DNA from 4 places in the Enterobacter sp. LM3 genome. Region 3 is predicted to be linked to each of the others. Evidence: predicted binding sites of a transcription regulator. Region 3 holds the regulator's gene; each other region holds the start of a gene.
The links. Region 3 encodes CRP, which controls carbon source genes, mostly activating them, when cyclic AMP is high. Its sites were predicted from a motif close to ATGTGANNNNNNTCACAT; they were not measured.

Region 1: a site for CRP is predicted at 4,252-4,269, ahead of ACJ9N4_RS05585 (2-hydroxycarboxylate transporter family protein). Genes of this name have one in related genera too.
Region 2: a site for CRP is predicted at 6,189-6,206, ahead of ACJ9N4_RS06670 (YfcZ/YiiS family protein). Genes of this name have one in related genera too.
Region 4: a site for CRP is predicted at 5,437-5,454, ahead of bhsA (multiple stress resistance protein BhsA). Genes of this name have one in related genera too.

The regions. Positions count from the first base shown of each region.
Region 1 is NZ_JBJURN010000003.1:304,997-312,834, reverse strand. Features, by position in the region: gene ACJ9N4_RS05600 (ornithine decarboxylase) at 1-1,683, shown strand, start outside; gene ACJ9N4_RS05595 (response regulator) at 1,738-2,430, opposite strand; gene ACJ9N4_RS05590 (ATP-binding protein) at 2,420-4,057, opposite strand; gene ACJ9N4_RS05585 (2-hydroxycarboxylate transporter family protein) at 4,394-5,755, shown strand; gene ACJ9N4_RS05580 (fumarylacetoacetate hydrolase family protein) at 5,773-6,636, shown strand; gene citC ([citrate (pro-3S)-lyase] ligase) at 6,650-7,672, shown strand; gene citD (citrate lyase acyl carrier protein) at 7,689-7,838, shown strand, end outside.
Region 2 is NZ_JBJURN010000004.1:124,935-132,772, forward strand. Features, by position in the region: gene prmB (50S ribosomal protein L3 N(5)-glutamine methyltransferase) at 1-660, opposite strand, end outside; gene smrB (endonuclease SmrB) at 806-1,357, shown strand; gene sixA (phosphohistidine phosphatase SixA) at 1,406-1,891, opposite strand; gene fadJ (fatty acid oxidation complex subunit alpha FadJ) at 2,101-4,248, opposite strand; gene fadI (acetyl-CoA C-acyltransferase FadI) at 4,248-5,558, opposite strand; gene ACJ9N4_RS06670 (YfcZ/YiiS family protein) at 5,799-6,083, opposite strand; gene fadL (long-chain fatty acid transporter FadL) at 6,456-7,796, shown strand.
Region 3 is NZ_JBJURN010000022.1:51,922-59,759, forward strand. Features, by position in the region: gene tsgA (MFS transporter TsgA) at 1-913, opposite strand, end outside; gene ppiA (peptidylprolyl isomerase A) at 1,192-1,764, shown strand; gene ACJ9N4_RS18805 (putative adenosine monophosphate-protein transferase Fic) at 1,872-2,456, shown strand; gene pabA (aminodeoxychorismate synthase component 2) at 2,488-3,051, shown strand; gene ACJ9N4_RS18815 (aspartate aminotransferase family protein) at 3,138-4,358, shown strand; gene ACJ9N4_RS18820 (YccS/YhfK family putative transporter) at 4,377-6,464, opposite strand; gene crp (cAMP-activated global transcriptional regulator CRP) at 6,523-7,155, opposite strand; gene ACJ9N4_RS18830 (OsmC family protein) at 7,468-7,838, shown strand, end outside.
Region 4 is NZ_JBJURN010000015.1:63,642-71,479, forward strand. Features, by position in the region: gene thiK (thiamine kinase) at 1-697, shown strand, start outside; gene nagZ (beta-N-acetylhexosaminidase) at 709-1,734, shown strand; gene ycfP (alpha/beta hydrolase YcfP) at 1,768-2,310, shown strand; gene ACJ9N4_RS15790 (NAD(P)/FAD-dependent oxidoreductase) at 2,549-3,853, shown strand; gene ACJ9N4_RS15795 (glycine zipper 2TM domain-containing protein) at 4,046-4,585, shown strand; gene comR (TetR family copper-responsive transcriptional repressor ComR) at 4,645-5,280, opposite strand; gene bhsA (multiple stress resistance protein BhsA) at 5,527-5,784, shown strand; gene ACJ9N4_RS15810 (L,D-transpeptidase family protein) at 5,858-6,823, opposite strand; gene mfd (transcription-repair coupling factor) at 6,975-7,838, opposite strand, start outside.

The DNA of each region.
Region 1 (7,838 bases), on a different contig from region 3:
TGCAACGCCGATGTGAAGCTGGGGGATCTGCTGATCCACGAAGGCTCAGCCAAGCATGCGCAAAAATTTGCTGCAAAAGTGTTTAACGCAGATAAAACCTACTTCGTGCTGAACGGCACTTCCGCTGCCAATAAGGTCGTCACCAACGCGCTGCTGACCCGTGGCGATCTGGTGCTGTTTGACCGTAACAACCATAAGTCCAACCACCACGGGGCGTTAATCCAGGCGGGGGCAACGCCGGTCTACCTTGAAGCGGCGCGCAACCCGTTTGGTTTTATTGGTGGAATTGATGCGCACTGTTTTGATGATGCGTACCTCAGAAGTCTGATCCGCGACGTTGCACCGGAAAAAGCCGATGAGGCTCGCCCGTTCCGCCTGGCGGTTATCCAGCTTGGCACCTACGATGGCACGATCTACAACGCGCGTCAGGTGATCGACAAGATCGGCCATCTTTGCGACTACATTCTGTTTGATTCTGCGTGGGTGGGCTACGAACAATTTATCCCGATGATGGCGGAAACGTCCCCGCTGTTGCTGGAACTGACCGGGAACGATCCGGGCATTTTCGTGACCCAGTCGGTGCATAAGCAACAGGCCGGGTTCTCGCAAACCTCGCAGATCCATAAAAAGGATAACCACATTCGTGGTCAGGCGCGCTTCTGCCCGCACAAGCGGCTCAACAATGCATTTATGCTGCATGCCTCGACCAGCCCGTTTTATCCGCTGTTCGCGGCGCTGGATGTGAACGCCAAAATCCACGAAGGGGAAAGCGGACGCAGGCTGTGGGCGGAGTGCGTGGAGCTGGGCATAGAGGCGCGCAAGGCGATCATTGCCAACTGCCATATGATCAAACCGTTTATTCCACCGGTGGTGGCGGGGAGGCCGTGGCAGGATCACCCAACGCACGCCATCGCCAGCGAACTTCGTTTCTTCAGCTTTGAGCCGGGCGCAAAATGGCACGGTTTTGAGGGCTATGCCCACGAGCAGTATTTTGTCGATCCGTGCAAATTGCTGCTGACCACGCCGGGTATTGATGCACAAACCGGTAACTACACTGAGTTTGGTATACCGGCGACCATTCTCGCGCACTACCTGCGTGAAAATGGCATCGTGCCGGAGAAGTGCGATCTCAACTCGATCCTGTTCCTGCTGACACCAGCCGAAAGCCACGAGAAGCTGGCGCAACTGGTGGCGATGCTGGGTCAGTTTGAACAGCATATTGAAGACGACACGCCGCTTGCAGACGTGCTGCCGACCATCTACCAGAAATATCCGGTGCGCTACCGCGATTACACCCTCCGTCAGCTGTGCCAGGAGATGCACGATCTTTACGTCAGCTTTAACGTTAAAGATCTGCAGAAGGCGATGTTCCGCCAGGAGAGCCTGCCAGCGGTGGTAATGAACCCGCAGGATGCGAACCAGGAGTATATTCGCGGGAACGTGGAATTAGTGCGCATACGCGACGCGGAAGGTCGCATTGCCGCTGAGGGCGCGCTGCCGTATCCGCCAGGAGTGCTGTGCGTGGTGCCGGGTGAAATCTGGGGTGGGGCGGTGCAACGTTACTTCCTTGCGCTGGAGGAGGGTATCAACCTGCTGCCGGGCTTCTCGCCAGAGTTGCAGGGGGTTTACAGCGAGAAGGATGCGGACGGGATTAAGCGATTGTATGGGTATGTTTTAAGATAGTGCGGGCTGTTGCCCTCACCCTAACCCTCTCCCACAGGGAGAGGGAACGTTTCATCAAACCACACTACGCTTATACATCCTCCGCGGATGCCCAATCTTCCCGTACAGCATCTCCACGCTCAGAAACCCCACCTCTACGCAGTGCTCCAGATAGCGTCGGGTAGTGGTTTTACTTAAGCCTGTTTCGCTCACCACTTCATCCACCGAGAAGCAGTGCGTCGCGTTGTCATTAAACAGCATCTGCACCCGCGCCAGCGTGTTTTCCTCAATGCCTTTGCTGCCGTTATCCTGGCGGTAGTTTTTCGCCTGCAGTTGATACAGCGAATCCACGTTCTGCTGGTCGACAATCTTCCAGACGCGTTGCTGTTCGGCGAACTGCACAAAGCGTTCAAGCGACTGGCTGAGCCGCTTCCAGGAGACTGGCTTCAGAATGTAATCAAATGCGCCGTTGCGAATGGCCTGGCTGCAGGTATCCATGTCGCTGGCGGCAGTGATGAAAATCACCGAACAGTTGGCGCGGGCCAGCATCGGGTTACTGATCAGGGTGATCCCCTTGCCATCCGGCAGGTAGTTGTCCAGCAGCATGAGCTGCGGTTGTTTGCTTTCAAGCTGTGCCTGTGCGTCAGCCAGCGATGAGGCCACCCCCACCAGCCGTAGTCTGGGATGTTTACTGATAAGCTCCGCGTGAAGTTGCGCCAGTTCGTTCTCGTCTTCAACGATCAGTACGTCGATAAGTTCATGTTGCATAATCGGTATCTTCCAGTTCCTGTGCGGGACGTCGCGCGGCTCCCGTCGCGGGAATAAACAGTGAGAAAATGGCACCGCGGGGCGTGTTATCGGCAATTTCTATTGCTCCGCCAGCCTGCGTGACATAGCTTTCGATCAGATACAGGCCAATGCCATGATCGCCGCGTGTTTTGGTGGTGATGCCGCGCTCAAATATCCTTTCACGGATCTCCGGTTTGATGCCAACGCCCTGGTCGGCCACTTCAATGATGAGTTCCTGTTCGTTCAGTTTTATTAGCACATTGACCGGCTCGTGCGGAAGCGGTGCGCGCTGCGTCGCTTCGATGGCGTTATCCAGCAGGTTGCCAATAATTGAAATCAGTTCCGATTCGAGCAGAGGCTGGAAGGGTTTATCCATCCGGCAGGCCGGGTCGAAATTCAGCTCAACCCCTTTTTCGCGGGCACGCGCCGCTTTGCCCAGCAGCAGGCCGCACAGCGTCGGGGAGCTAAAGCGTGATGAGATAAAGTCCAGCAGCTCCTGTGCGTGTTCCGATTGCGCCTGAATGTAACCTATTGCCTCTTCATAACGCCCCATATGCAGCAGACCGGACAGGGTCGTCATACGGTTGAGCTGTTCATGGCGCATAATGCGCAGGTTGTCGACGTAGCGTTTAACCTGGCTGAGCTGTGTGCTGAGAGTGTCGATTTCATTGCGGTCGCGGAAGGTGATGACCCAGCCCTGAAGTGAATCTTCCAGCATAATCCGCACACGGCTGGCAATGACCGTGAGATCGTTAAACCGGCAAATCTCATCATGGGTATCTTTCGCCAGCATAGCCGGTGTATTGAAAAACGGGACGGGGTCGATAACCTGGCTAATCAGTTGCCCTCGCAGCTCCCGCGCTGGCTGGCTTAACCCCAGTAATTTTCTGGCAGCCTGGTTGATGACCTCAATGCGCAGTTCATCATCAATGGCAATCACCCCTTCATAAATAGACTCCATCATCGCCTTTTGCTGGCGCACCAGCAGGCCGATTTCACGTGGCTCCAGAGAGAAGATCTGCTTTTTAATACTGCGGGTGAAAAACCACGAGAAGATGAACAGGGCGAACAGCAGCAGCACGGCAGCAATCAGAATGTTGACCACTTTATTGACGGTGATGGTGTCAAGATAGCTGGTGAGATACCCCACCGAGACAATCCCCACCACCTGCCCGGCATCGTTAAAGATGGGCGCTTTGCTGCGCAGCGAAATACCCAGGCCCCCTTTGCGGATGGTGGTGGTGCTTTTGCCGTGTAAGACCTCTTCGTTGTCCCCACCGACCAGCGTTGTACCCACTTTGTCAGCAAACACGGAATGAAACAGATGCAGCCCCTGATTATCGCCAATCACAATAAAACTGGCATCGCTGTGGGTAGCTATTTTTTGCATAAAGGAATGGATTGCTTTGATATCTTTTTGTTCGACTTCATTACGTAAAGTCGGAATAATTGCAATTTCTTCCGCCTGTATTTTTGCGCGTGTGCTCATCTCCTGATAAAGCTGCCTGCCGACATCGACATAATAATATCCGCCCAGTAATGCAAACAGCACTGAGAAAAAGGCGACCAGCGAAACAAACAGTTTGATCTGAAACGATACTTTCATCACTATCACGCGAGGTATCAAGGAAGGACGCCAATATATCATCTTTTTTTGTACTGACGTCTGCTTTGCCGAAAACTTGTGATCCCTTGCACAGCACGGTCTGTAAAAGATTTATCTGAAAGGAACAGGCTCAGTTCAGAAATGTTATTTGTTTGTTCGGTTAAGAAAAGAAACCATAAAAACCACGGCAATAAATAAGGCGTAAATCACATTAAATAAAAGAAACCATTAAAACCATAGTGGCCATTAAAACTTCGCTTTTAATATGTCATTCCTCACATAAAGTAAGCCTTTGTGACTCTAAGCTGAACGCACAAAATAACTAAGGGGCTTATTATGAGCACAACTGACGATTCATTCTCTGTTACCCACGACCCGATTGATATTCAACGGCCATCACTCAAAGAGCGCTGGTGGCATATTATGGATACCTGGAAAATTGGGATTATTCCACTGCCGCTGTTCGTGCTGGCAGGCGCGCTGATTGCCATTGATTGCCTGGGCGGAAAGCTGCCGAGCGACATCGTGGTGATGGTAGCGACGCTGGCATTTTTCGGTTTTGCCTGCGGTGAATTCGGTAAACGTCTGCCGATTGTCGGCAAGCTCGGCGCGGCGGCGATTTGCGCCACCTTTATTCCCTCCGCGCTGGTCTATTATGGCCTGCTGCCGGACGTGGTGGTTGAATCTACCACCAAATTCTACAAATCCACCAACATTCTTTATCTCTACATCTGCTGCATTATTGTCGGCAGCATTATGAGTATGAACCGCACCGTGCTGATCCAGGGCTTCCTGCGCATCTTCTTCCCGATGCTGTGTGGTGAAATCGTCGGCATGATTGTCGGGATGGGCGTGGGCCTGGCGCTGGGTCTTGAACCGTTCCAGATCTTCTTCTTTATTATTCTGCCAATTATGGCCGGCGGCGTGGGCGAAGGGGCGATCCCGCTCTCCATCGGTTATGCCACATTGTTGCATATGGACCAGGGTGTGGCGCTCGGTCGCGTGTTGCCGATGGTGATGCTGGGTGGTCTGACGGCGATCATTATCTCCGGCTGTCTGAACCAGCTCGGTAAACGTTATCCGCACCTGACCGGTGAAGGCCAGCTGATGCCAAACCGCACTAATGCCGATGCCACCGTCTCTCAACCTGCGTTTTCCGGTAAAGCGGACGTTACTACTATCGCCTCTGGCGCACTGCTGGCGGTACTGCTCTACATGCTGGGTATGCTCGGCCACAAGCTGATTGGCCTGCCTGCACCGGTTGGCATGCTGTTTATGGCGGTGCTGGTGAAGCTGTGCAACGGTGCTTCTCCGCGTCTGCTTGAAGGTTCTCAGGTGGTCTACAAATTCTTCCAGACCTCTGTGACCTACCCAATCCTCTTCGCCGTCGGCGTGGCGATCACCCCGTGGCACGAACTGGTCGCTGCATTCACCGTCAGCAACCTGCTGGTTATCGTCAGCACCGTTTCCGCACTGGTGGCAACCGGGTTCTTCGTGGGTAAAAAGATTGGTATGCACCCGATTGATGTCGCCATCGTTTCCTGCTGCCAGAGCGGCCAGGGCGGTACCGGTGACGTGGCGATCCTGACCGCAGGCAACCGCATGAGCCTGATGCCCTTCGCCCAGATAGCTACCCGTATTGGCGGCGCGATTAACGTCTCCGTCTCACTGCTGATACTGGGCAACTTCCTCGTTTAAGTTTTCAGGAAAGAACAATGAAACTCGCAAGCTTTTTATACCAGGGTAAACGCAGCTACGGCATCGTGCAGGCCGACGGCGTGATTGATTTAGGTCGCCGTCTGGGCGACCGCTACAGCGACCTGAAAGCGCTGTTGCAGGGCAACGGGCTGGTGCAGGCCACCCGTTATCTGAACGATGCAGTAGATGTGCCAATGAGCGCCATCACCTTCTTACCGGTGATTGAGCAGCCGGAAAAAATCCTCTGCGTGGGCATGAATTACGCCGACAAGCGCAAGGAGTTTGACCAGCACAACCCGGCACCGACGCTGTTTGTCCGCTTTCCGGATTCGCAGACCGGCCACAACGAACCGGTGCTTAAGCCGCGTCATTCCAGCGAGTTCGACTATGAGGGCGAGCTGGCGGTGATCATCGGCAAAGGCGGGGAGAACATCAGCCGCGACGATGCGTTGCATCACGTGGCGGGCTACAGCTGCTACATGGATGGTTCCGCCCGCGACTGGCAGCACACCTGGTTCACGGCCGGGAAAAACTGGCGTCAGACCGGGGCGTTTGGCCCGTGGATGGCGACGGCAGATGAGATCCCGGACCCGCACCAGCTGGCTATCCGCACCTGGCTGAATGGCCGCATGGTACAGGAAGACAACACCAGCAGCATGATCCACAAGGTGGCGGAGCTGATCGAATACATCAGCACCTTTACGCGCCTCAGCCCGGGGGATGTGATCATCACCGGATCCCCTGGCGGTGTGGGTAAAAAACGTAACCCGCCACTGTTTATGAAAGAGGGCGATCGTATTGAGGTGGAGATCGAGCATATCGGTCATCTGAGCAATGTGATCATGGAAGCGCCAGCCGCCGGGCTTGCGGCAGCACACTGAGTAAGGCGGCAGCATGCAATCACAACCCATTGATTTTCGTCACACCCTTGTGGCGAAACACCCGGAACGCTTAAGCCAGATCCGTTACCTGCTGGCAGACAGCGGTCTTGGCCTGGACAACGACATCACGCTGTTTGTCGAAGCCTGGGCTGGCACACAGCTGGTGGGTTGTGCCGGGCTTGCCGCCAACGTCATCAAATGTGTGGCGGTAAACGAGCAACTGCGCGGGGAAAACCTGAGCGCACGTTTGCTGGCAGAGGTGGAGAATGCGGCGCTGGAGCGCGGCCATTTTCACCTCTTCCTCTGCACCCGGCCTTGCAACAAGGTACGTTTTGGTCGCAGCGGTTTCTGGCCAATCGCCCAGAGCGGTGATAACGCGGTGTTAATGGAGAACACCCCGCAGGGAATTGAACGTTACTGCCGCTCACTCAGCACGATGCGCAAGCGTGGGGAGAAGATTGGCGCGATTGTGATGAACGCCAACCCGTTCACCCTCGGCCACCGGCATCTGGTGGAGCAGGCGGCACAACAGTGCGATGCGCTGCACCTGTTTGTGGTGCGTGAAGACGCCTCGTTCTTCCCGTTCAGCGCACGCCTGGAGATGGTGCGCGCGGGTGTGGCGCATCTGGCGAACGTGACCGTACATGAAGGATCGCAGTACATCATTTCCCGCGCCACGTTTCCGGCCTATTTCCTGAAGGAGAGCGGCAAAGTGCAGCAGGCGTGGAGTGAGATCGACGTGCTGATCTTCCGCGATTACATCGCCCCGGCGCTGGGGATCACCCATCGCTTTATCGGCTCGGAGCCATTTTGCGATATCACCCGCCAGTACAACCAGACGCTGCACGCCCTGCTTACCTCACATATTGAGGTGGTGGAAATGCCGCGCATTAAGGCCACCGGTAACGCTATTTCGGCATCGGAAGTGCGCCGTTTACTCAAGACACAGCAGTTTTCCCGGATCCGGGAGATTGTCCCGGACTCCACCTTCGCGCATCTCGAAACGCATTACCGCGCGAGTGCGGAAGTCGCATAACTATCAGGAATTTATCATGAAAATTGTAAGGGAGGCGCTGGCCGGTACGCAGGAGTCCAGCGACCTGATGGTGAAAATCGCCCCCGCTCACGACGAGCTGGAGATTGTCATCCACAGTGAAGTGATTAAGCAGTTTGGCGAGCAAATCCGCCAGGTCGTGAATGAC
Region 2 (7,838 bases), on a different contig from region 3:
TGGCAGATCCGACATGTCTTCCGCATCAACGTACGGTGGGTTGGTGACAATCAGATCGTACTGCAGCGTTGGCAGGTCACGGAACAGGTCAGAACGGATTGGCGTGACGTGATGGATCAGGCCATGTTCTTCGATGTTGTGCTCGGTTACGGCCAGCGCATCGGTGGAGATATCCACTGCGTCCACTTCCGCTTCCGGGAAGGCATACGCACAGGCAATAGCGATACAACCGCTACCGGTACACATATCCAGAATGTGCTGCGGCTGATGGTTAATCAGACCATCAAAGTGGTTGTTGATAAGCTCACCAATCGGCGAACGCGGCACCAGAACACGCTCATCCACGTAAAACTCGTGACCGCAGAACCAGGCTTTGTTGGTCAGATAGGCAACCGGAATGCGCTCGTTAACGCGGCGGATCACACGCTCAACAATGCGGTGTTTTTCGCTGGACGTCAGGCGCGCGGAGCGCATGTCTTCCGGAATATCCAGCGGCAGATAGAGGGACGGCAGCACCAGCTGAACGGCCTCATCCCACGGGTTATCGGTACCGTGTCCGTACCAGATATTGGCGGCGCTGAAGCGGCTAACCGACCAGCGCAACATGTCCTGTATGGTATGCAGCTCGTTTACTGCTTCATCGACAAAAATTTTATCCACTCTTTCCTCCAGGGCATGCTCGCATAATTTTCGGCGGCTAGTTTGCCATGAAGACGGCGATAAATCAGCAATGACGCGTACCGCTTGAGGTTAAAAAATGCGTTTAGTCAGGTACACTACGGGAATTCAGAGATGAGACAGACAAATGAAAAAGAAAACATCGCTCAGCGAGGAGGATCAGACGCTCTTCCGACAGCTTATGACCGGGACGCGTCAAATCAGGCAGGACACCATTGTCCACCGCCCGCAGCGCAAAAAAATCACCGAAGTACCGGTCAAGCGTCTTCTGCAGGAACAGGCCGATAACAGCCACTATTTTTCAGATGAATTTCAGCCGCTGCTTAATACGCAGGGAGCCGTGAAGTACGTCCGTGAAGACGTCAGCCACTTTGAGCTGAAAAAATTACGTCGGGGGGATTATTCGCCGGAGCTGTTTCTCGATCTGCACGGGTTAACACAGATGCAGGCGAAACAGGAGCTGGGGGCGCTGATTGCCGCCTGCCGCCGTGAGCATGTTTTTTGCACCTGCGTGATGCACGGGCACGGTAAACATATCCTGAAGCAACAGACGCCGCTATGGCTGGCTCAGCATCCACACGTAATGGCTTTTCATCAGGCACCAAAAGAGTACGGCGGTGATGCCGCATTGCTGGTGTTGATTGAGGTTGAAGAGTGGCAGCCGCCCGAGCTGCCCTGACAGGATGGCGGGAGGCACAGCCTGCACCCCGCCCTGTCGCACGTCACGTCAGATAGCTTTAGCCATCTTCAGATTGCACGGACTCATTTGCCAGTTGAAGACCCCTTTGCCCGTTTCATCAAGGGAAACATTGGCAATAGCGGACGTCGAGAACATCGGTGGCGTCTCACCCGGGCACAGCTCAGATACCAGATAGCCAACCAGTGGCAGATGGGAAATGACCAGCGCAGACGCGACACCTTCATTGCACAGCGCCTGAAGATAGGCACTCACAAGGCCAACATCGCCACACGGGGTAAGTTCAGGAAGAACATCGACACCGGCCGGCAGGTTCATACACTCCCCTACCACATCCAGCGTCTGTTCTGCGCGCAGGAATGGACTCACCAGCACACGTTCGATGTCCACTTTTTGCCCCTGAAGCCAGTTAGCCATCAGACGGGATTCGTCGCAGCCACAGACGGTCAAAGGACGTACTGAGTCACTGGCGGCATCGAGTGCCGCGTCGCCGTGACGCATGATAAAAACTTGCATATTGCACCGCTTTTGTTAACCAGAATCACCAGCGTTGACTACCTGCGATAACGTCGGAGAGGTAGAAAACCTGGTGGTCGGGCATTGTGCCTGATCCATTCGGTGAATGAAACGCTGTTTTTTACCTCAATGGCGTAAGTATAGTCAATATCTGTTTACAAATTCGCCAGAACAGGTTTACTCACTTCAGGATTTACCCTTCTTTGACCTCAACTTACGAGAGCAGTTTCCCTTGAAGACCAAAATGTCTGGCCCCGTTCCGCCATCTGCAATAATTCATCACACGGTGTAAACCGCGAGCCATACTGAGAGGCAAGACGTTGCAGGGTCGCAACCACGTCACCCGCACCGAGGGTATCCATATACCGGAACGGGCCGCCGAGGAACGGCGGGAAACCAATACCAAACACAGCACCGATGTCGCCATCGCGCGCGTTTTTGATAACCTGCTCGCCAAAACAGCGAGCGGCTTCGTTAAGCATCATCATCACACAGCGTTCAGCACACTGGGCTGACGATAATTTTCCCTGCCCGGTCGTCGGAATAAGCCCATAAACTGAAGGGTCGACCTGTTTCTTGCTTGTACGCCCTTTTGCACCGTAAAGATAGAAACCGCGTTCATTTTTTCTGCCTTTGCGATCATCCTTCAAAATTGCAGAAACAATGTTTGCAGGTGGGCTAAAACGATCGCCATAAGCTGCTTCCAGTACAGGTATAATTTTAGTGCCGGTATCTATTCCTACCTCATCCAAAAGTTGGATTGGGCCGACAGGGAAACCACACTTTACCAGCGCCTCATCCACATGTTCGATCTTCTCCCCTTCCGTCAGTAACCGCATGGCTTCATTGATATAGGGAGCCAGAATACGGTTAACGTAGAAGCCCGCTTTGTCTGCTACCACGATGGGGGTTTTGCCCTGTTTTTTCGCAAGCTTCACCACAGTGGCAACGGTTTGTGGGCTGGTCGTGGCGTGGGGAATAACCTCTACCAGCGGCATTTTTTCAACCGGACTAAAGAAATGCAGACCAATGACCTGCTCCGGCCGTGCGGCTTTCGACGCAATATCGCCAATCGGTAATGACGACGTATTTGAGGCAAAAATGGTGTGCGGCGCACAGTGTTGCTCGACGTCAGCCACCATCTGTTGCTTAAGTGCCAGGTCTTCAAATACCGCTTCAATGACCAGGTCTCGATGCGCAAAACCGCTGTAATCCGTCGTACCAGTGATGTACGCCAGGGTTTTATCACGCTCATTAGCCTTGATATGGCGGCGCTTGACCTTCTGATCAAGGTTCTGCCAGCTGTACTGTAGCGCGTGGTTGATCCCCTTCGCGTTAATGTCCTTAATACGGACGGGTAATTTGCCTTTGCTTGCGGTGACAAACGCAATACCGCCGCCCATCAGCCCACCGCCCAGTACGCCAACCGAGCGCAGCGGAGCAGGTTCGGCCTCACTGCCCGGGTCTTTTTTGACGTCGGTACTGGCAAAGAAGATGCTGCGCAGCGCCTGCGACTGTGGCGTCATCGCCAGCTCGCCGAAGGCTTTTGCTTCTGCGGCATAGCCGCTGCTGCAGCCCTGCGACAACCCGGTTTCAATAACCTCCAGGATCCGCTTCGTCGCCGGATAATTACCTTTGGTTTTTTGTTCGGTTTTCTTGCCCACCATGCTAAACAACAGCGCACGCCCCAGCGGCCCGGCAAGGACGCGTTCACGCACCGGGAGATGGCGTTTTGCCTGACGTCCCCTCAGTGCCAGCTCAACGGCGGCATCCAGCAAAATAGAATGCGGTACCACTTCGTCAACCAGGCCAGCTTTCAGCGCCTGGCGGGCGCGTAACTGCTTACCGGTTAAAATCATCTCCAGCGCCGTACTGACGCCAATCAGGCGCGGCAGGCGCTGCGTTCCACCAGAGCCTGGCAACAGCCCTAACTGCACTTCTGGCAGCCCCAATACGGTTTTCGCATCGTCAGTACAAATACGGCTATGGCAGGCCAGCGCCAGCTCCAGACCACCGCCCAGGCACGCACCGTGGATCGCAGCGATCACCGGGATCGGCAGAGCATGGATTTCCGCCATGACCTGCTGCCCCTGGCGTGCCAGCGCTTCGGCTTCCTGAGCGCTTTGTGCGCGGGCGATCATGTTGATATCGGCCCCGGCAATAAAGTTGTCCGGCTTTGCCGAAATAAATACCAGACCGCGAATCATCTTGTTTTCGCGGATCTGCTTTAACATCTCACGGACCTGAACGCCAAACTCGGCCTTCAGGGTATTCATTTTTTCATCAGGTACATCAATGGTGATAACAGCCACGTTATCGGGGCGAACGGTCAGATTAAATGCAGATACCATGTCCATTATTCCGCCTCCAGAACCATTGCTGCGCCCAGGCCACCTGCCGCGCAGGCGGTGACAAGACCAAAACCGCCACCACGACGGCGTAACTCATGCAATGTCTGAGTGATCATCCTTGCCCCTGTCGCCGCAAACGGATGACCGTAGGCAATGGAGCCCCCCAGCACATTGAATTTACTTTCATCCACTTCACCCGTGGCATGGGTGCGACCAAGAACATCACGGGCAAAACGCTCGCTCGCCAGAAGATGTACGTTTGCCAGAGTTTGCGCGGCAAAGGCTTCGTGCATATCAATCAGGGTTAAATCAGCAAGAGTCAGCCCCGCACGATCCAGCGCCAGCGGCGTGGACCAGGCTGGCCCTAACAGCATGTCCTGCCAGACATCAATGGCCGTGAACGCGTAGCTGCGCAGATAACCCAGCGGTTTGATACCCAGCTCTCTGGCGCGGGACTCCGTCATCAGGATCACTGCAGCTGCGCCATCCGTCAGCGGTGTACTGTTAGCCGCTGTGACGGTGCCATGTTTACGATCAAATGCCGGACGCAGTTTTGCGTAATCGGCCAGCGTCGACGAACCGCGAATATTGTTATCTTCCACGAGGGGTTCGCGGTAAGGCGGAATATAGGCGGTCATCACTTCATCGGCCAGTTTGCCTTTCGCCCAGGCTTTTGTCGCAAGCTGATGCGAACGATACGCCAGCGCGTCCTGCTGTTCACGCGTAATACCGTAGGTTTTCGCCATCTGTTCGGCGGTGTCGCCCATGCGCAGGCCGGTGGAGTATTCAGCCACAGCGGGCGGGACAGGCATCAGATCGCGTAAGCGTAAACGCGAGAAGAGTTTGAGCTTCTGCCCGACAGTGCGGGCTTTGTTAACGTCCACCAGAACGCGCGCCAGTTTTTTACTCACGCCGATCGGCAGCACCGAGGAGGAGTCTGCCCCGCCGGCAATCCCGGCACGGATAGTCCCTGCCATCAGGCTTTCCGCCACGTTAGCGACGGCCTGGAAGCTGGTCGCACAGGCGCGACTGACGCTGTAGGCATCGGTATGTACATTCATCCCCGTGCCCAGGACAATTTCACGCGCAATATTTGGTGCTTCCGGCATTTGAACCACCTGGCCAAAAACCAGTTGTTCGATCACCTCAGGCGGTATTTCGCTGCGAGCCAGCATCTCCCCCACCACCATTTTCCCCAAATCGACAGCGGGTATGCCATGAAACGCCGTAGCCTGACGCACGAACGGTGTACGCAATCCACTGACAATGGCAATGCGATCGCCCTGACGGGTAATAAGCGGTAATGCCTGACTCATAACACTCCCCTGTAAAATTTTTTGCGCAAACACAAAGTGGTCTGACCTGATAATAGTCTTAACCATTTTTTTACATTCAGCCAATCAGGGAAACGAAAAAGTGCGAGCTAAAACACAGAGAAGAAAAAGAAAACGTCACGGAGGTAAAAGCAAAACGGCAACCCGAAGGTTACCGTTTTTTAGTGGTTGCACGCTCACCCCTGGGAAATGGTCGGGAGTGAGAGTATCAGGCCGCAGAGGTTAACGCAGACCCAGCTGGAAAATCAGCGTTTCGGCTTCGCAGGCAAATACAAAATCGATATCCAGCTTCACGCCACCTTCCACTTCCGTGAAAGTGGACTTGATTTCGCACGGCTCGGATTCCACATCGCGCGCGCGCTTGCTCAGTGCGGTCAGGGTTTCTTCCGCTTCAGCACGGTTAGCGAACACGCGGCTGTAGGAGGCGGTGCAATCGGAGTTGTCCATGATGGTACCAACATCCATACAGCAGCAAACCGGGGTTTCATCAGCACTGCATTTACTCATAGCTCAATTTCCTCTGTATTCGCGCCAGGCGCGAGATAAACACGATACTGATATTTTACGCCCCGATGCTGACGCTCTCCAGCCGTTAATGGCGTAAAAGTGGATAAGTGACCAATATCACACTAAAAAATGATCTAAAACAAAAATCACCCTTTTGAGTGAGTCGCGATGGTCACATTTTTGCCAACCAGATCTCGTTTCAGGAAACATGTTTGAAAATATTAATAAACAAACTTGCAACATTCTAGCTGGTCAGACCTATACTCACGCCACTGGTCTGATTTGTCTGTTATACCTCAGACCCTACACTTCGCGCTCCTGTTACGGTATGTAACAATTATTGAATAAAAATAACTCGATGAGGTTATGGTCATGAGCCAGAAAACCCTGTTCAACAAGACTGCGCTGGCAGTCGCAGTGGCAATCGTCTCTACTTCCGCCTGGTCAGCGGGATTTCAGTTAAACGAATTTTCTTCCTCTGGCCTGGGCCGTGCGTATTCCGGGGAAGGCGCTATCGCTGATGATGCAGGTAACGCAAGTCGTAACCCAGCCCTGATTATGATGTTTGACCGCCCGACGTTCTCTGCCGGTGCGGTCTATATTGACCCGGATGTCAATATCTCCGGTAAATCACCGTCCGGTAAGAGCCTGAATGCGGACAATATCGCCCCAAACGCCTGGGTTCCTAACGTACATTTTGTTGCACCTATTAACGATCAGTTTGGTTGGGGAGCATCTGTTACTTCTAACTTTGGTCTGGCGACCGAGTATGGCGATAACTATGCTGCGGGCACGATGGGCGGTAAAACTGACCTGAAAACCGTCAACCTGAACCTGAGTGGCGCTTATCGTCTGACCGAAAACTGGAGTTTTGGTCTTGGTTTTGATGCCGTCTACGCCGATGCAAAAATCGAGCGCAATGCGGGTGATGCCGGTATGCTGGCGGCCGGTCAAATTCTGGCTCAGGTACCAAACCTGCCTGCAGCAGCACGTCCAGCCGCTATCGCAAAAGCGAAACAGCTGGCCGCCATCCCGGCCGATACCCAGATTGCACGCCTGAAAGGCAGCGAGTGGGGCTATGGCTGGAACGCCGGTATTCTGTATGAGCTGGATAAAAACAACCGTTGGGGTTTAACCTACCGTTCTGAAGTTAAAATCGACTTCGACGGCGATTACAACAGTAATATGAACACCGCTATCCCGGGCTTCCCGTACCCAACCGGTGGCAGGACCGTTCCGGGCTCTCTGACGCTCAACCTGCCAGAGATGTGGGAAGTTTCCGGTTACAACCGCGTTGCACCGCAATGGGCAATTCACTACAGCATGGCTTATACCAGCTGGAGTCAGTTCCAGGAGCTGAAAGCAACTGGCTCAAATGGCCAGACACTGTTCTATAAAGATGAGAGCTTTAAAGACTCTTACCGTATCGCGCTGGGTACAACCTACTACTACGATACTAACTGGACCTTCCGTACCGGTATCGCCTTTGATGATAGCCCGGTTCCGGCTCAGACCCGTTCCATCTCTATCCCGGATCAGGACCGTTTCTGGCTGAGCGCGGGTGCCACTTATGCGTTCAATAAAGATGCTTCTGTTGACGTCGGTGCCTCCTACATGCACGGTCAGAGCGTGAACATCAAAGAAGGCCCGTACGAGTTCCGTTCTGAAGGTAAAGCCTGGCTGTTCGGTACTAACTTCAACTACGCGTTCTAATCGCGCAGGGATCAAAAAAGGTGAGCATTGCTCACCTTTTTT
Region 3 (7,838 bases):
AGCCCAGGGTCAGAATGAACCACGGCATGTGTTCCGGGGAACCGTTGATGAACAGATACATCAGTACGGTTGCCATCCCTGCCAGCACGGTCAGAATGCGCTGCAGGTCGAAGAAGCGCAGGATGAAGCTAAACGCCCACATGCCGAACATGTAAGACATCCAGAAATCGCTTACCAGTTTGCCTGCGTCATTCAGGCTCATGCCCAGACCTTTGGCGTATTCCGGTACCCAGGAGATAAAGCCCAACTGGCCCAGGATGTAGCACAGGGCGGCGATGGAGAGGAACAAGACGCCGATGCCCCACTTTTCTTTCGCGACAGGTTCAGCCGTGGTCTGTGCTTTTTTGCCCAGAACCGGGAATTCGCAACCGAAGGTCAGGATAAAGATCGCCACGTAGACCAGGCCGATGCAGGCATACACCCAGTACCATTCAATGCTGCGCGCCAGCAGAACGGCAGCGACCATCGGGAAGATCATCCCGGCCATGCTGAAGAAGGAGTCGGTAAACAGCAGACGCGCGCCGCGCTGACGGCCTTCATACATGTGGGTGATGAGGAACGTCCCGATAGACATCGTGATCCCACTCACCAGGCCAAGTACGAACATGGCGGCAGAGAACAGGGCGATGCTGTGGCTTAACATCAGGCCTGCCACGGCGGCGAGCATGAGCACAAAACCAAAACGCAGCTGCGTTTTCAGTGGCACGATTTCCATCAGCCAGGCGTTCAGGAAGATGGAGATCAGGATCCCCGCGTTGAGGAAGGTGAAGGTATTACTCATGCTGGAAACGGGCAGCTGGAAGTAGTCTGCGATATTTCCCATCACCATCCCGGTGACGATCACCAACGCGCCAGTCAGGGCGTAGGAGAAGAAGCTGATCCATGTGAGCTTGATGCGATTGCTGTTAGTCATGTCTGGCCTGTTCAAAGTAAAATAAAACGCATCGACTGCGTTTGAGCGGGCAGATTTTAGTCGCGAAAGTGATCTATTTAAATCTTTTCCAGAAAATTAGATCTTCGTTACAATATTTTATGTGATGCGAATCACATCTTTTACTGGTGTGTTCAATCGTTTGCGTGGTTACAACTGTTTCAATTTCGTAAAATTAGGTAAAAGGCTGGCCTCGGTTCATACTGCTCTTTAGAATCAGACCATTCGCTTTCTATACTGCGCTTTGTTAAGGAATTCTCATGCTCAAATCAACACTGGCGGCTGTCGCAGCTGTGTTTGCTCTTTCTGCCGTTTCCCCTGCTGCGCTGGCAGCAAAAGGAGACCCTCACGTCCTGCTGACGACCTCTGCCGGGAATATTGAGCTGGAACTGAATAGCCAGAAAGCTCCTGTTTCTGTGAAAAACTTCCTCGACTACGTGAACAGTGGTTTCTACAACAACACCACGTTCCACCGTGTGATCCCAGGCTTTATGGTGCAGGGCGGTGGCTTTAACGAGCAAATGCAGCAAAAACAGCCGAATCCACCCATTAAGAACGAAGCGGACAACGGCCTGCTGAACAAACGTGGCACCATCTCTATGGCGCGTACTGCAGATAAAGACAGCGCCACCAGCCAGTTCTTCCTGAACGTTGCAGACAACGCCTTCCTCGACCACGGTCAGCGTGACTTCGGTTATGCGGTCTTCGGTAAAATTGTGAAAGGAATGGATGTCGCTGATAAGATCTCTCAGGTACCTACCCACGACGTTGGCCCATACCAGAACGTGCCGTCAAAACCGGTGGTTATCCTCTCAGCCAAAGTTCTGCCGTAACTGTCTTTGACACGGGCACGCTTCGCCCGTGTTATTTAGCCCTCCCTGCGAAAGCGCGTTTTGCTGCTTATACTTGTGGCAAACGGACACATTCAGGGAGGCGTTAAGTGAAAAAACTCACCGACAAGCAAAAATCCCGTCTCTGGGAACAGCAACGTACTGTGAATTTTCAGGCCAGCTGCCGCCTTGAAGAGGGGAATGGTCCTTCTGCCTCTCTCATCGGGACGCTGCCGCTTGGGCCACATGCGCCCGGGTTGCCCCATCTGTGCGCCATTCACTACCATCTCTATCACGGACTCGTGGAGAATGCAGGCAAGTACCGTCGCGTCGATATTTCTAAGGGCGATATCCTGTTTTGCCACTTTGACTACATCGAGAAAGCCGGTAACGAATTGATGGAAAAACTGGAAAATGAAGGTTATCTGGTGGGATGTGGAAAAGAGGCGTTTATTGCCAGGATCAGCCACTACTATTGTGAAATTAACATGCTGCATCCTTTTATGAGCGGTAATGGTATTGCACAGCGCATTTTCTTTGAACAACTGGCTATCCACGCCAGTTACTTGCTGGACTGGCGCGATATCGATCCGGCCCACTGGAAGCGTGCCAATCAGAACGGAGCAATGGGGGATTTGACGGCCCTGAGCGCGATCTTTCGCAAAGTGGTGAGCGAAGCACGGGAAACTGAGTAGAATAGAGCGGCCTTTTTGTTCTGGAGCCGCCATGATCCTGCTGATTGATAACTACGATTCCTTCACCTGGAACCTTTACCAGTATTTCTGCGAACTGGGTGCAGAGGTCGTTGTTCGCCGTAATGACGACATCAGCCTGGCAGAGATTGAAACGCTGGCCCCGCAGAAAATTGTCATCTCGCCAGGGCCGTGTACCCCGTCGGAGTCCGGTATCTCTCTGGACGTTATCCGCCACTATGCGGGTAAGCTACCGATCCTGGGCGTCTGCCTGGGTCATCAGGCCATTGCTCAGGTCTTTGGTGCGACCATCGTTCGCGCGGCCACAGTGATGCACGGCAAAACGGCACCGGTTACCCACACGGGTACTGGCGTGTTCACGGGGTTAAATAATCCGTTAACCGTCACCCGCTACCATTCTCTGGTCATTGATCCGCCAACCCTGCCCGCCTGTTTTGACGTGACTGCCTGGAGTGAAACGCAGGAGATCATGGGGATTCGCCACCGTGAATGGGATCTTGAAGGGGTGCAGTTCCACCCGGAGAGTATTCTGAGCGAACAGGGCCACCAGCTGCTGGCGAATTTCCTTAATCGCTGAATATCTATTGCCTTGTTGTGATTTTTTATGCATATTTTGTGATTATATTTTCACAATCAATGTGACATAAAATGGATGGTCATGACATGGCAACTGAACAACCAGCAATCACCCGCGCAACATTTGATGAAGTCATTCTGCCAATTTATGCTCCGGCTGAGTTTATCCCGGTGAAAGGAAAAGGCAGTCGCGTCTGGGATCAGCAGGGTAAAGAGTACGTAGATTTCGCCGGTGGGATTGCGGTGACGGCGCTGGGTCATTGTCATCCTGCGCTGGTGGAGGCGCTGAAAACTCAGGGAGAAACCCTGTGGCACACCAGCAACGTCTTTACCAACGAACCGGCTTTGCGCCTGGGGCGTAAGATAATCGATGCGACGTTTGCTGAGCGTGTGCTGTTTATGAACTCTGGCACTGAAGCCAACGAAACCGCATTCAAACTGGCACGTTACTACGCCTCAACGCGTCACAGCCCGTACAAAACCAAAATCATTGCCTTCCATAACGCGTTCCACGGACGCTCACTGTTTACCGTTTCCGTTGGCGGCCAGCCGAAGTACTCCGACGGCTTTGGTCCCAAACCGGCCGACATTATCCACGTGCCGTTTAACGATCTGCACGCGGTGAAAGCGGTCATGGACGATCACACCTGCGCGGTGGTCGTGGAGCCAATTCAGGGTGAAGGTGGCGTCACGGCTGCAACCCCGGAATTCCTGAAGGGGCTGCGCGAGCTGTGCGATGCGCATCAGGCGTTGCTGGTGTTTGACGAAGTACAGAGCGGGATGGGGCGTACCGGCGATTTGTTCGCCTACATGCATTACGGCGTAACCCCCGATATTCTGACCAGCGCTAAAGCGCTCGGCGGTGGCTTCCCGGTCAGTGCGGTGCTCACCACCCAGGATATCGCCTCTGCGTTCCACGTGGGTTCCCACGGTTCGACCTACGGCGGAAACCCGCTGGCCTGCGCCGTTGCGGGTGCCGCGTTCGATATCATCAACACACCTGAAGTGCTTGATGGCGTAAGTGCGAAGCGTGAGCTGTTTGTGAAGCATCTGCAACAGATTGACGACCAGTATGACGTGTTCAGCGAGATCCGCGGTATGGGGTTGTTGATTGGTGCCGAGCTGAAGCCGCAATACAAAGGCCGTGCGCGCGATTTCCTGCATGCCGCAGCCCACGAAGGGGTGATGGTGCTTAATGCCGGGCCAGACGTGATGCGCTTTGCGCCGTCGCTGGTGGTGGCAGAGAAAGATATTGAAGAGGGGTTAAACCGCTTTGCCGCAGCGGTCGGGAAGATAGTCCGGGGATAACCTCATTGCCCGACGCAATCAATATGGCGTCCGCTTTAACACACGCGTTAGCCATATGCCGTGATGCGGACGCTGACGCCATGCCACCGACGAAATGGTGTGCATGGTGTTCAAATGCCCCAGAATGCGCTGCAAATGCTGCTCCAGGGTGCTCATCGGTCCGTGGGTCAGCGTTTCCGGCGCTTCCAGAATGTTTGCATCTCCCGTTTCTCCCGGCGCGTCATACTCCAGACGCTGCTGACAGCGCTGCAGGGCAATTTCACACGACTGCAAATAGCGTTGTGCCAGATCCGGCGTCAGCATCGTATGCTCGCGTGCGAGCGTGGTCATGGCGTTGATATGCTCGACGATAAACTGGCTGTGGGTTACCCACAGCTTCATGTCTGCCAGATAATTCGAGTTAAAGCCCGGTTCCAGCATGGCCTGGTTAAGGGAGTTAAACAGGGCATTATGTGCCTGATTAACCCTCATTCGCTGGTACGCCAGCGGGGAGGGTTGCGGGTCGTCGCTCAGTATTAAGCGGATCGCCTGCTGGTCTGCTTCCAGTGCATCATGGGCGTTCTGCCTGAGTAACCCGCTTTGCCATTGCGGCCACAGCCAGACCATGCCGCCAAAAGCAATCAGACAGCCAATCAGCGTATCCACCAGCCTGGCAATAATAAACTGTTCGCCGTTCAGCGTGAGCAGCTGCAGGGTATACACCGCAGTTACGGTAAAGCCCACCATCGCCCAGCCGTAGTTCTTGCGGATGATCAGATAGCTCACCAGCGTTATCGCCAGCATGCCCACCAGCGTATACCCTTCCGGGACGTGAAAGTGTAGCGTCACGCCTGCAATAATCAGCCCCGCCATTGTACCGCCCGCCCGGTGCAGAATACGCACCCGCGTTGCGCCATAACCGTTCTGCGTGACAAACAGTATGGTCATTAAGATCCAGTACGGTTTCGGCAGATGCAGCGCCACACCCATCAGGCTGGCGATGCTGAGCATGACGCTGATCCGCGCGGCGTTGCGCAGGGCGGCGGATTTCAGGGATAAATAGCTTCTGAGGGCAGGCAGTAGCGGCAGACGCTTTTGTTTATCGGCCATCAGGTCGCGTGGATAGAGTGGCCGCTGGGTGCGTAGCACGCGCGCGATGCGGCTGAAATGCCATGCGGCAAACTGCCCGACCGGGTTATCCGCATGCTGACGGGCAATTTTTTCCAGCGCACCGAGCTGTTTGTCCATGTTGAAGCGCGTCGGGTAGCGGTGATACAGAATATCGTCCGCCAGCACGCGAAGGCGCGCGGCAACGGTTTGCGCGTTCCAGCGGATCACCGCTTCTGCGTGGCTGCGCTCGACCAGCTTCTGCACCTCCTGCGGCTGATGCAGGCTTACCGAGATATGCTCCTGCAGATCCAGCCCCACCTGGAATACGCGGAGCAGCCGTTTGTACTCATGGTTTTTATTGGCGGCGAGCATATGTAGCTGTTGGTAACACTGGCTGATGAGATCCACCACTTTCTGCTGGCGTGCCAGCAGCGGCGGCAGTGATTTTTCCGGATCGGTGTGCTGGGTGAGCAGGGTGTACTTTGCTTCACAGTAATCCGCCAGCAGGATATAGAGCAGGCTCAGGGATTCGCGCAGCGGCTGTTCCCGCCACATCCAGAACCAGAACCAGTTAAACAACCCGTACCATAGCGTGCCGAGAGCGTAGATCAGCAGCGGCTCCCACACCGGCATATTACCCGCGAGGCTAAGGGTAAAGATGGCCGCAATCAGCGAGGCAGGTAGCAGGCGGGCATGCAGTGAGCTGATTTCAGCCGTTACTCCCAGCGTCATCGCCAGCACGGTTAAAATCAGCGGCAGCGGGATATCGCGGGTCAGCAGGAGTTGCACGGCGAGGCTACAGCCAGCAAACAGGCAGCCACCAATAATCAGACGTTTGAAAAATCGCTTATGGGGCGTGTCCAGACCGGCGATGTTGCAGCAGGCGGGAACGAGAGAAAACAGCAGACCCTGTTGAAGGTGTCCGAGGATCAAACCCACGGCCACAGGAAGGCACAACACCAGCGTTTGTCGCAGTGCATAGTTAACTTCCGGGTGGTAGATCAGCCTGCGCCACATGGGGGAATAGAGACAAAAACGGCGTGACACCTTGCGATGACACGCCGTTTGGCCGGAATTAACGAGTTCCGTAAACCACGATGGTTTTACCGTGCGCGGAGATCAGATTCTGGTCTTCCAGCATTTTCAGGATACGACCCACTGTTTCACGAGAGCAACCGACGATCTGACCAATTTCCTGACGGGTGATTTTAATTTGCATACCGTCCGGGTGGGTCATGGCATCTGGTTGTTTCGCCAGGTTCAGCAGCGTCTGCGCGATACGACCGGTCACGTCGAGGAAGGCAAGGTTGCCCACTTTCTCAGACGTAACCTGCAGACGGCGAGCCATCTGGGAAGAAAGACGCATCAGGATGTCCGGGTTAACCTGGATCAACTGACGGAATTTCTTGTAGGAGATTTCAGCCACTTCACATGCTGTTTTTGCACGAACCCAGGCACTACGTTCCTGGCCTTCTTCAAACAGGCCCAGTTCGCCGATGAAATCGCCCTGGTTCAGATAAGAAAGGATCATCTCTTTCCCTTCTTCATCTTTGATCAGCACTGCCACCGAGCCTTTGACGATGTAATACAACGTTTCCGCTTTTTCACCCTGGTGAATCAGCGTGCTCTTCGATGGGTACTTATGAATGTGGCAATGAGACAAGAACCATTCGAGAGTCGGGTCTGTTTGCGGTTTGCCAAGCACCATGCGCTGTTATCCTCTGTTATAAGCTGTCTCCAGAGTCATAAATCGCATCCTGACTCTGGGGTTGCAATCGAATTCTTACCCATACCTGGGAAGTCGGCTGTCGTAACGTTTCGCAGCCAGTAAAGTTTGATGTCCTCTGCATACATGTGTAACGTCAATGTATTACTGTAGCATCCTGAGTGTTTTAGCATAGCTTTCGCCGCGTGTCTCCTGGTGTCTCGCTTCAGCATGACGCAGGTCGCCTTCCATTGCGAGAAATGTAACGCGCGCGTAATCTGTCACCAAAAATGCAACGTTGGAGTTAAGGAATATATGCAAGCGCGTGTGAAATGGGTTGAAGGTTTAACGTTCCTGGGCGAATCCGCTTCCGGGCACCAGATTTTGATGGATGGTAACTCCGGCGATAAAGCGCCAAGTCCAATGGAGATGGTGCTGATGGCCGCTGGTGGATGCAGTGCCATCGACGTGGTGTCGATTTTGCAAAAAGGCCGTCACGACGTGACCGGCTGCGAAGTCAAGCTCACGTCCGAACGTCGCGAAGAGGCACCGCGCCTGTTTACGCACATCAACCTGCATTTTGTTGTTACTGGCACAGCGCTGAAGGACGCGGCGGTATCACGCGCGGTCGATCTTTCGGCTGAAAAATACTGCTCTGTGGCGTTAATGCTGGAGAAAGCGGTAAA
Region 4 (7,838 bases), on a different contig from region 3:
TCATCGGCTGGTTTTGCGCCAGCATCATGATGCTTCCGCTCCTGCCTCCCACTTTCGTCGACAGTATCGCGCGTTGAGGCGTCTTCCGGTGGATCTCGTGCCGCAGCCGTGTTTTTTTATGCAGGGCTGGATGGCCGTGGAATATCTTGCGGGAGAGATCAAAAGCGAGCTGCCGGATCCCCCCACGCTTGCGGCTATGTTGTATCATCTGCACAGCCAGCCGCGTCTGGGGTGGCGAGTTACGCTGGCACCACTGCTTGAACAATACTGGCAGCAGGCTTTACCCGGCAGACGAACGCCTTTCTGGCTGGCTGAGCTTAAACGGCTGCGTAAAGCGGGAGAGCCACAGCCGCTACGGTTGGTACCATTGCATATGGATGTCCACGCCGGGAATATCGTTCATACGTCAGCAGGGACCAGGCTTATCGACTGGGAATATGCCGGAGACGGGGATGTGGCACTGGAGCTGGCAGCAGTGTGGGCGGAAGAGGATACCGCGCGACAAACGCTCATCAGCGACTATGCCCGGATTGCCCACCTGGATGCCACAATTCTGGCTCATCAGGTCAGGCGCTGGCGGCCGTGGGTATTGATGCTGATGGCAGGCTGGTTCGAAGTCCGCCTGCGGCAGTCCGGTGACAAACAATTTATTACGCTGGCAGATGACGTCTGGCGTCAGTTACAAACTAAAGGATAAGAGAGGTTCGTGTGGGTCCAGTCATGTTGGATGTAGAAGGGTTTGAGCTGGATGCGGAGGAGCGTGAAATTCTGGCGCACCCGCTGGTTGGTGGTCTGATTCTGTTTACCCGCAACTATCACGATCCGGAGCAGCTGCGTGAACTGGTCCGGCAAATCCGCGCAGCATCCCATCATCGTCTGGTGGTCGCTGTAGACCAGGAAGGCGGGCGCGTACAACGTTTCCGCGAAGGCTTTACCCGCCTGCCAGCGGCACAATCATTTGCGGCACTGTTGGGTACGGAAGAGGGCGGCAAACTGGCACAGGATGCGGGCTGGTTGATGGCCAGTGAGATGATTGCGATGGATATCGACATCAGCTTTGCACCGGTGCTGGACGTAGGGCATATCAGTGCTGCCATTGGTGAACGTTCGTATCATGAGGATCCGCGTATTGCACTGGCGATGGCTACCCGTTTTATTGATGGTATGCACGATGCGGGAATGAAAACCACCGGGAAGCACTTCCCTGGCCACGGCGCAGTGACTGCGGATTCGCACAAAGAGACGCCACGCGATCCGCGTCCGGAGGCGGACATTCGTGCCAAAGATATGTCGGTATTCCGTTCGTTGATTACCGATAACAAACTGGATGCCATCATGCCAGCACACGTGATTTACAGTGATGTTGACCCGCGTCCGGCCAGCGGTTCTGCGCACTGGCTCAAAACCGTTCTGCGCCAGGAGCTCGGTTTCAACGGTGTGATTTTCTCCGACGATTTGTCGATGGAAGGAGCGGCGATTATGGGGAGCTATGCAGAACGCGGGCAGGCGTCGCTGGATGCGGGTTGCGATATGATCCTCGTCTGCAATAATCGTAAAGGAGCCGTCAGCGTGCTGGATAACCTGTCGCCGATCAATGCAGAGCGTGTTACACAATTGTATCATAAAGGTTCATTTAGTCGTCAGGAGCTGATGGGCTCGGCGCGCTGGAAGACGGTCAATGCCCAGCTTGAAGCACTGAATGAGCGCTGGCAGGCACATAAAGCCAGCCTTTAAACCCTCCCGGAAGGCGTAGCGTGGTGAGAGACAATGATCATCTATTTACACGGTTTTGACTCAAACAGTCCAGGTAATCATGAGAAGGTGCTGCAGCTGCAGTTTATCGATCCAGATGTACGGTTGATCAGCTACAGTACGCGCCATCCGAAGCATGATATGCAGCATTTACTCAAAGAAGTGGACAAGATGTTGCAACTCAATGTTGATGAGCGCCCGCTCATTTGTGGTGTCGGGTTGGGGGGCTACTGGGCAGAGCGGATTGGGTTCCTGTGCGACATTCGCCAGGTGGTGTTCAATCCTAACCTGTTCCCGAATGAAAACATGGAAGGCAAAATCGATCGCCCTGAAGAGTACGTCGATATTGCCACCAAGTGCGTCAGTAACTTCCGCGAGAAAAACCGCGACCGCTGTCTGGTGATCCTCTCGCGCAATGATGAGGCCCTGAGCAGCCACCGGGCTGCAGAGCTGCTGCATCATTACTATGAAATAGTCTGGGACGAGGATCAGACCCACAAGTTCAAGAATATCTCTCCGCATTTACAACGCATCAAAGCCTTTAAAACACTGGGCTGAGCACCATCATCTTACTCACCAGGCCTGGCCGTGACAGCGTGCCGGGCCTTCTTTTTTGCTAAATTTGTACAAATTTACGCCATCAAAACTTGATGCATATCAATTTTGGTATGACCAATGCGCCTGACGTGTTATTCTCAATGCACCTGAATGGTTTCAGTGCTGTAACTTGTTGTTAACTAAGAGTTATTTCAATAACTTTTAATTAACAATTGGTTAATAATTTGAGGGGGTCACGTTGACTACGCCATTGAAAAAGATAGTGATTGTAGGCGGTGGTGCTGGCGGGCTGGAGCTGGCAACACAGTTGGGCAAGAAGCTGGGTCGCGGCAAAAAAGCCAAAATTACGCTGGTGGATCGTAACCACAGTCACCTGTGGAAGCCGTTGCTGCACGAGGTGGCGACCGGTTCGCTGGATGAAGGTGTGGATGCACTGAGCTATCTGGCGCACGCACGCAATCATCATTTCCAGTTCCAGCTGGGTTCCGTGGTGGACATCAACCGTGAAAGCAAAACCATTACCCTGGCAGAGCTGCGCGACGAAAAGGGTGAGCTGCTGGTACCTGAGCGCAAACTGGCGTATGACACGCTGGTGATGGCGTTGGGCAGTACCTCTAACGACTTCAACACGCCAGGTGTGAAAGAGCACTGTATCTTCCTGGATAACCCGCACCAGGCACGCCGTTTCCATCAGGAAATGTTGAACCTGTTCCTGAAGTACACCAATAGCATGGGTGCGAATGGTAAGGTTAATATCGCCATTGTTGGCGGTGGTGCGACGGGTGTTGAGCTCTCCGCTGAACTGCACAACGCGGTGAAACAGCTGCACAGCTACGGTTATAAAGGGCTGACCAACGACGCGCTGAACGTGACGCTGGTGGAAGCCGGCGAACGTATTCTGCCTGCGCTGCCTCCACGTATCTCCGGTGCGGCGCATAGCGAACTGACCAAACTGGGCGTACGCGTACTGACCCAGACAATGGTCACCAGCGCGGATGCAGGCGGCCTGCATACCAAAGATGGCGAGTACATCAAAGCCGATCTGATGGTCTGGGCGGCGGGTATCAAAGCACCTGACTTTATGAAAGATATCGGCGGGCTGGAAACCAACCGCATTAACCAACTGGTGACAGAGCCAACGCTGCAAACCACACGTGACCCGGAAATCTATGCGATCGGTGACTGTGCGTCCTGTGCGCGTCCGGAAGGCGGGTTTGTTCCTCCGCGTGCCCAGGCAGCACACCAGATGGCAAGCCTGGTTCTGCACAACATTCTGGCACAGGCTAAAGGCAAGCCGATGAAGGCGTACACCTACAAAGATCACGGTTCACTGGTGTCGCTGTCTAACTTCTCTACCGTCGGTAGCCTGATGGGTAACCTGATGCGGGGGTCCATGATGGTGGAAGGGCGCATTGCACGCTTTGTGTATATCTCCCTGTACCGTATGCACCAGATCGCGCTGCACGGCTACTTCAAAACGGGCCTGATGATGCTGGTAGGCAGAATCAACCGCGTTATTCGTCCGCGTCTCAAGCTGCACTAATCCTCTCTTCCCTCCGGGCTTCCGGAGGGATTTTTTAGCATATCATGCTGGTAATCTCCCTCTGATCGCTTAGGAGTTCTCCGAAACGCGGTCATTCTGTCGATATCCCCACACTTTTACGCCTTTTTCCGATTGGCTAAATCTGCCGTTAATTGCAAAATTGTTACTAATAGCAACAAAGGAGGAAGTCCCGTGAATAAATCCATGTTGGCGGGTATAGGGATTGGCGTCGCTGCTGCGTTAGGTGTGGCTGCCGTTGCCAGTCTCAATGTGCTTGATCGCGGCCCGCAGTATGCTCAGGTAGTTTCCGCTACCCCGATTAAAGAAACCGTTAAAACACCTCGTCAGGAGTGTCGTAACGTTGCCGTGACTCATCGTCGTCCGGTACAGGATGAAAACCGTATCGCCGGTTCTGTGCTGGGTGCGGTAGCCGGTGGCGTGATTGGCCATCAGTTCGGTGGTGGACGTGGCAGGGATGTTGCAACCGTCGTCGGCGCACTGGGTGGCGGCTACGCCGGTAACCAGGTGCAGGGGGCAATGCAGGACAACGACACATACACCACGACTCAGCAGCGCTGTAAAACTGTCTACGACAAGTCGGAAAAAATGCTGGGCTATGACGTAACGTACAAAATTGGCGACCAGCAGGGCAAAATTCGGATGGATAAAGACCCTGGTTCCCAGATCCCCCTGGACGGAAACGGTCAGCTGGTACTGAATAACAAAGTGTAAAAAAGATGTTCTCTGAATTTAGCTCCTCAAGCGCTCAGGCTGAGGAGCTTTTTTTTTGCTCAGGCTTTGAGGAGTTCAGGCCACAGGCGCAGTGTGGTCTGGGTAATACTTTGCAGTTTTTCCAGCGTTGCGCCTTCACGGGCGCTGATCGACATGCCCTGCAAAATGCAGCTCAGAAATTGTGCCAGCGCCTGTGGATGGCAATGCGCGGGTATTTCACCGCGCTGCTGGCGCTGGGCCAGAAATGTGCTCAACGTCTCTTCCTGCATGGCATGACGCGATTTCACCGTGTTGGCTATCTCTCTGGAAGATGCCGCAAGGGTGGCGGAGGTGTTAATCATAAAACAGCCCGCAGGCGTATCTTTGCTGGTGAAGCAGGTGGCGACGGTGGTGAAATAGTCCAGTAATGCTTGCTCAACACTTTTTTCTTCACAGAAAAGCTGCGCTTCGTGTTTGGCAGCAAAACGCGAGATGTATCTGTCCAGCACTGCTCTGAACAGCCCCTCTTTATTCGTGAATTCCGCATACAGCGTTGGCGCTTTAGCTCCGGTGGCCTCCACCAGATCGGAAAGCGACGTCGCTTCATACCCATGTTGCCAGAAGAGTGTCATGGCCTTATCAAGCGCTGCATCCCTGTCGAACACTTTTGGTCGGCCACGGCTTTTCTTTGCGCAACTCGTGACATCGGTTGTCATTTGCCGTTGGTCCTCTGTTGGTTTGTTGAATAGTCATTATAAAAATAAACGTGTGCCACCACCAGTGCTGATTGCTGAAAAATAAATTAATCATATCAATATGATTAATAAGAGAATTTAAATTAATTTAACGGTCGTTATAAAAAACATATTGACGCGTGATCTGGATCACATCTATCATTTACCTATCGATCGTTAAGTAAATAACTAACGACCTTCATATTCATCTGCCTAAAGGTAACAATCATGAAAAACGTAAAAACCCTGCTCGCTGCTGCTGTCCTGAGTTCACTTTCTTTCGCAAGCTTCGCTGCTGTTGAAGTGCAATCCACCCCTGCTGATCAGCATAAAGTGGGCACCATCTCCGCAAACGCAGGTACAAACCTGAGTTCTCTGGAAGATCAGCTGGCGCAAAAAGCTGACGAAATGGGGGCAAAATCTTTCCGTATCACTTCAGTCACCGGCCCTAACACCCTGCACGGTACTGCTGTAATCTATAAATAAGCTCGACAAAACCTGCAGTTATGCCACTGCAATCAAAAACGCCCTGCATGAGCAGGGCGTTTTTCGTTGTGCGTTACATAGACTGTTGAGTGGTATCGTGATACCGCGTGACATTTGTCGGCATACCGGATCGCGCTTCCATCGCGCGTTCCATCACGATGCCATCGGTGCCGGCATTAGCCTTGAAGCTCATCATTGCCGCATTCAGGTTGATTGGCAGTGTCTGCGGATCATCACCAATATTCTTCGATAACGGCTGGTGGATTTCGACCAGGCGTATGCCGCCCGGCTCCCCGGAGACCTTAATCGGTGTATTGATAATATTCACTTTGGTGCCTGGTGCGATCACGCTGTAAAGCGTTTTGATATCGTCATCGCGCAGACGAATACAACCGGAACTGACGCGCATGCCGATGCCAAAATCAGCATTCGTTCCGTGCAGCAGATAAACACCACCGTATGCCGCGAGGCGGATTGCATGGTGTCCCATTGGGTTATCCGGGCCTGCCGGTACAACAGTTGGCAGGTCAATCCCCTGCGCTTTATAGCGGGCACGGATGTTGGCCGTTGGTGTCCAGGTCGGGTTCGCGCGTTTGTCCGACACGGTGGTGATCATCGTTGGTGTAAGGGTATCGCCGCCCAGTTGACCAATGCCGATAGGGTAGACGGTGACGACGTTTTTGCCCGGCGGATAGTAGTAAAGACGCAGCTCGGCAAGATTTATTACGATCCCCTCGCGCGGTGCATCCGGCAAAATAGTTTGTAGTGGGATGGTCAGTACGCTGCCAGCACGCGGTACGTAAGGGTCAACGCCAGGATTAGCCTGCAGCAGTGCCAGAAAGCCGACGTTATATTTTTTGGCAATCGCTTCCAGCGAACCACCATTATTTTCAACCACATGAAAGCGGTTTTCCCCCACAACCTTACTGCCAGCAGGCGGAAGCGGCCAGGTGTTTGCGCGAGCAGGAAGCACAATAGCCACCGTTGCGGCCAGCGCAAACAGGGTTATCCAGCGAGTAAAACGCGAAGAGGTCATCATTACCATAATCCATATAAATGATAAGGTTATTGTTTTATAAGGCGTTAATGATAATTATGATGAATGAGTATGTCGGGAAGATCGGGGGAAGTGCAAAGAGTTTGTAAATAGTCCCCCGGCAGCAGGTGTTACCGGGGGGATTGAGAGCCCGTTACGCGATAGCGTTTTCTTCCAGCTGGCGCATAAAATTACGCACCCAGTCCATGCGGGTTTTACGCTCCGCCAGCGCCTGAACAAAGCGGAGGCGCGTTGGGCCATCAAGACGGAAGTGCTGCGGCTGTTTTTGCAGCAAACCAATCAGCCACATCGGGTCGACATGGTTTTTCTCGGCGAACTCAATAATGCCGCCTTTTTCATTGCTTTCGAACTTGCGAATGCCCAGTTTTTGCGCCTGTTGCCGCAGCCGCGCAATATCCAGCAGAGTTCTCGCGGCATCTGGCAGAAGCCCAAAACGGTCGATCAACTCGACCTTAATTTCTTCCAGTTCGGTTTCTTTTTTCGCACTGGCAATACGTTTGTAGAACGACAGGCGGGTATTCACATCCGGGATAAAATCATCCGGCAGCAGGGAAGGCATACGCAGTTCCACTTCCGTTTGCTGGCTGGTGAGATCTTCCAGCGACGGTTCACGCCCGGCCTTCAGCGCATCGACGGCATTTTCCAGCAGCTCCATATACAGCGAGAAGCCGATGGTTTCCATTGAGCCGCTCTGGTCTTCACCCAGTAGTTCACCGGCACCGCGGATCTCGAGATCGTGCGTCGCCAGCGCGAAACCGGCACCCAGATCTTCCAGCGAGGCGATCGCTTCCAGACGTTTTTGCGCGTCGGTCGTCATTGCTTTCGGATGCGGCGTCAGCAGCCAGGCGTACGCCTGGTGGTGTGAACGTCCGACACGACCGCGCAGCTGGTGTAGCTGTGCCAGACCAAAGTGATCCGCGCGTTCAATGATGATGGTGTTCGCTGTCGGAATGTCGATCCCGGTTTCGATGATGGTGGTACACACCAGCACGTTAAA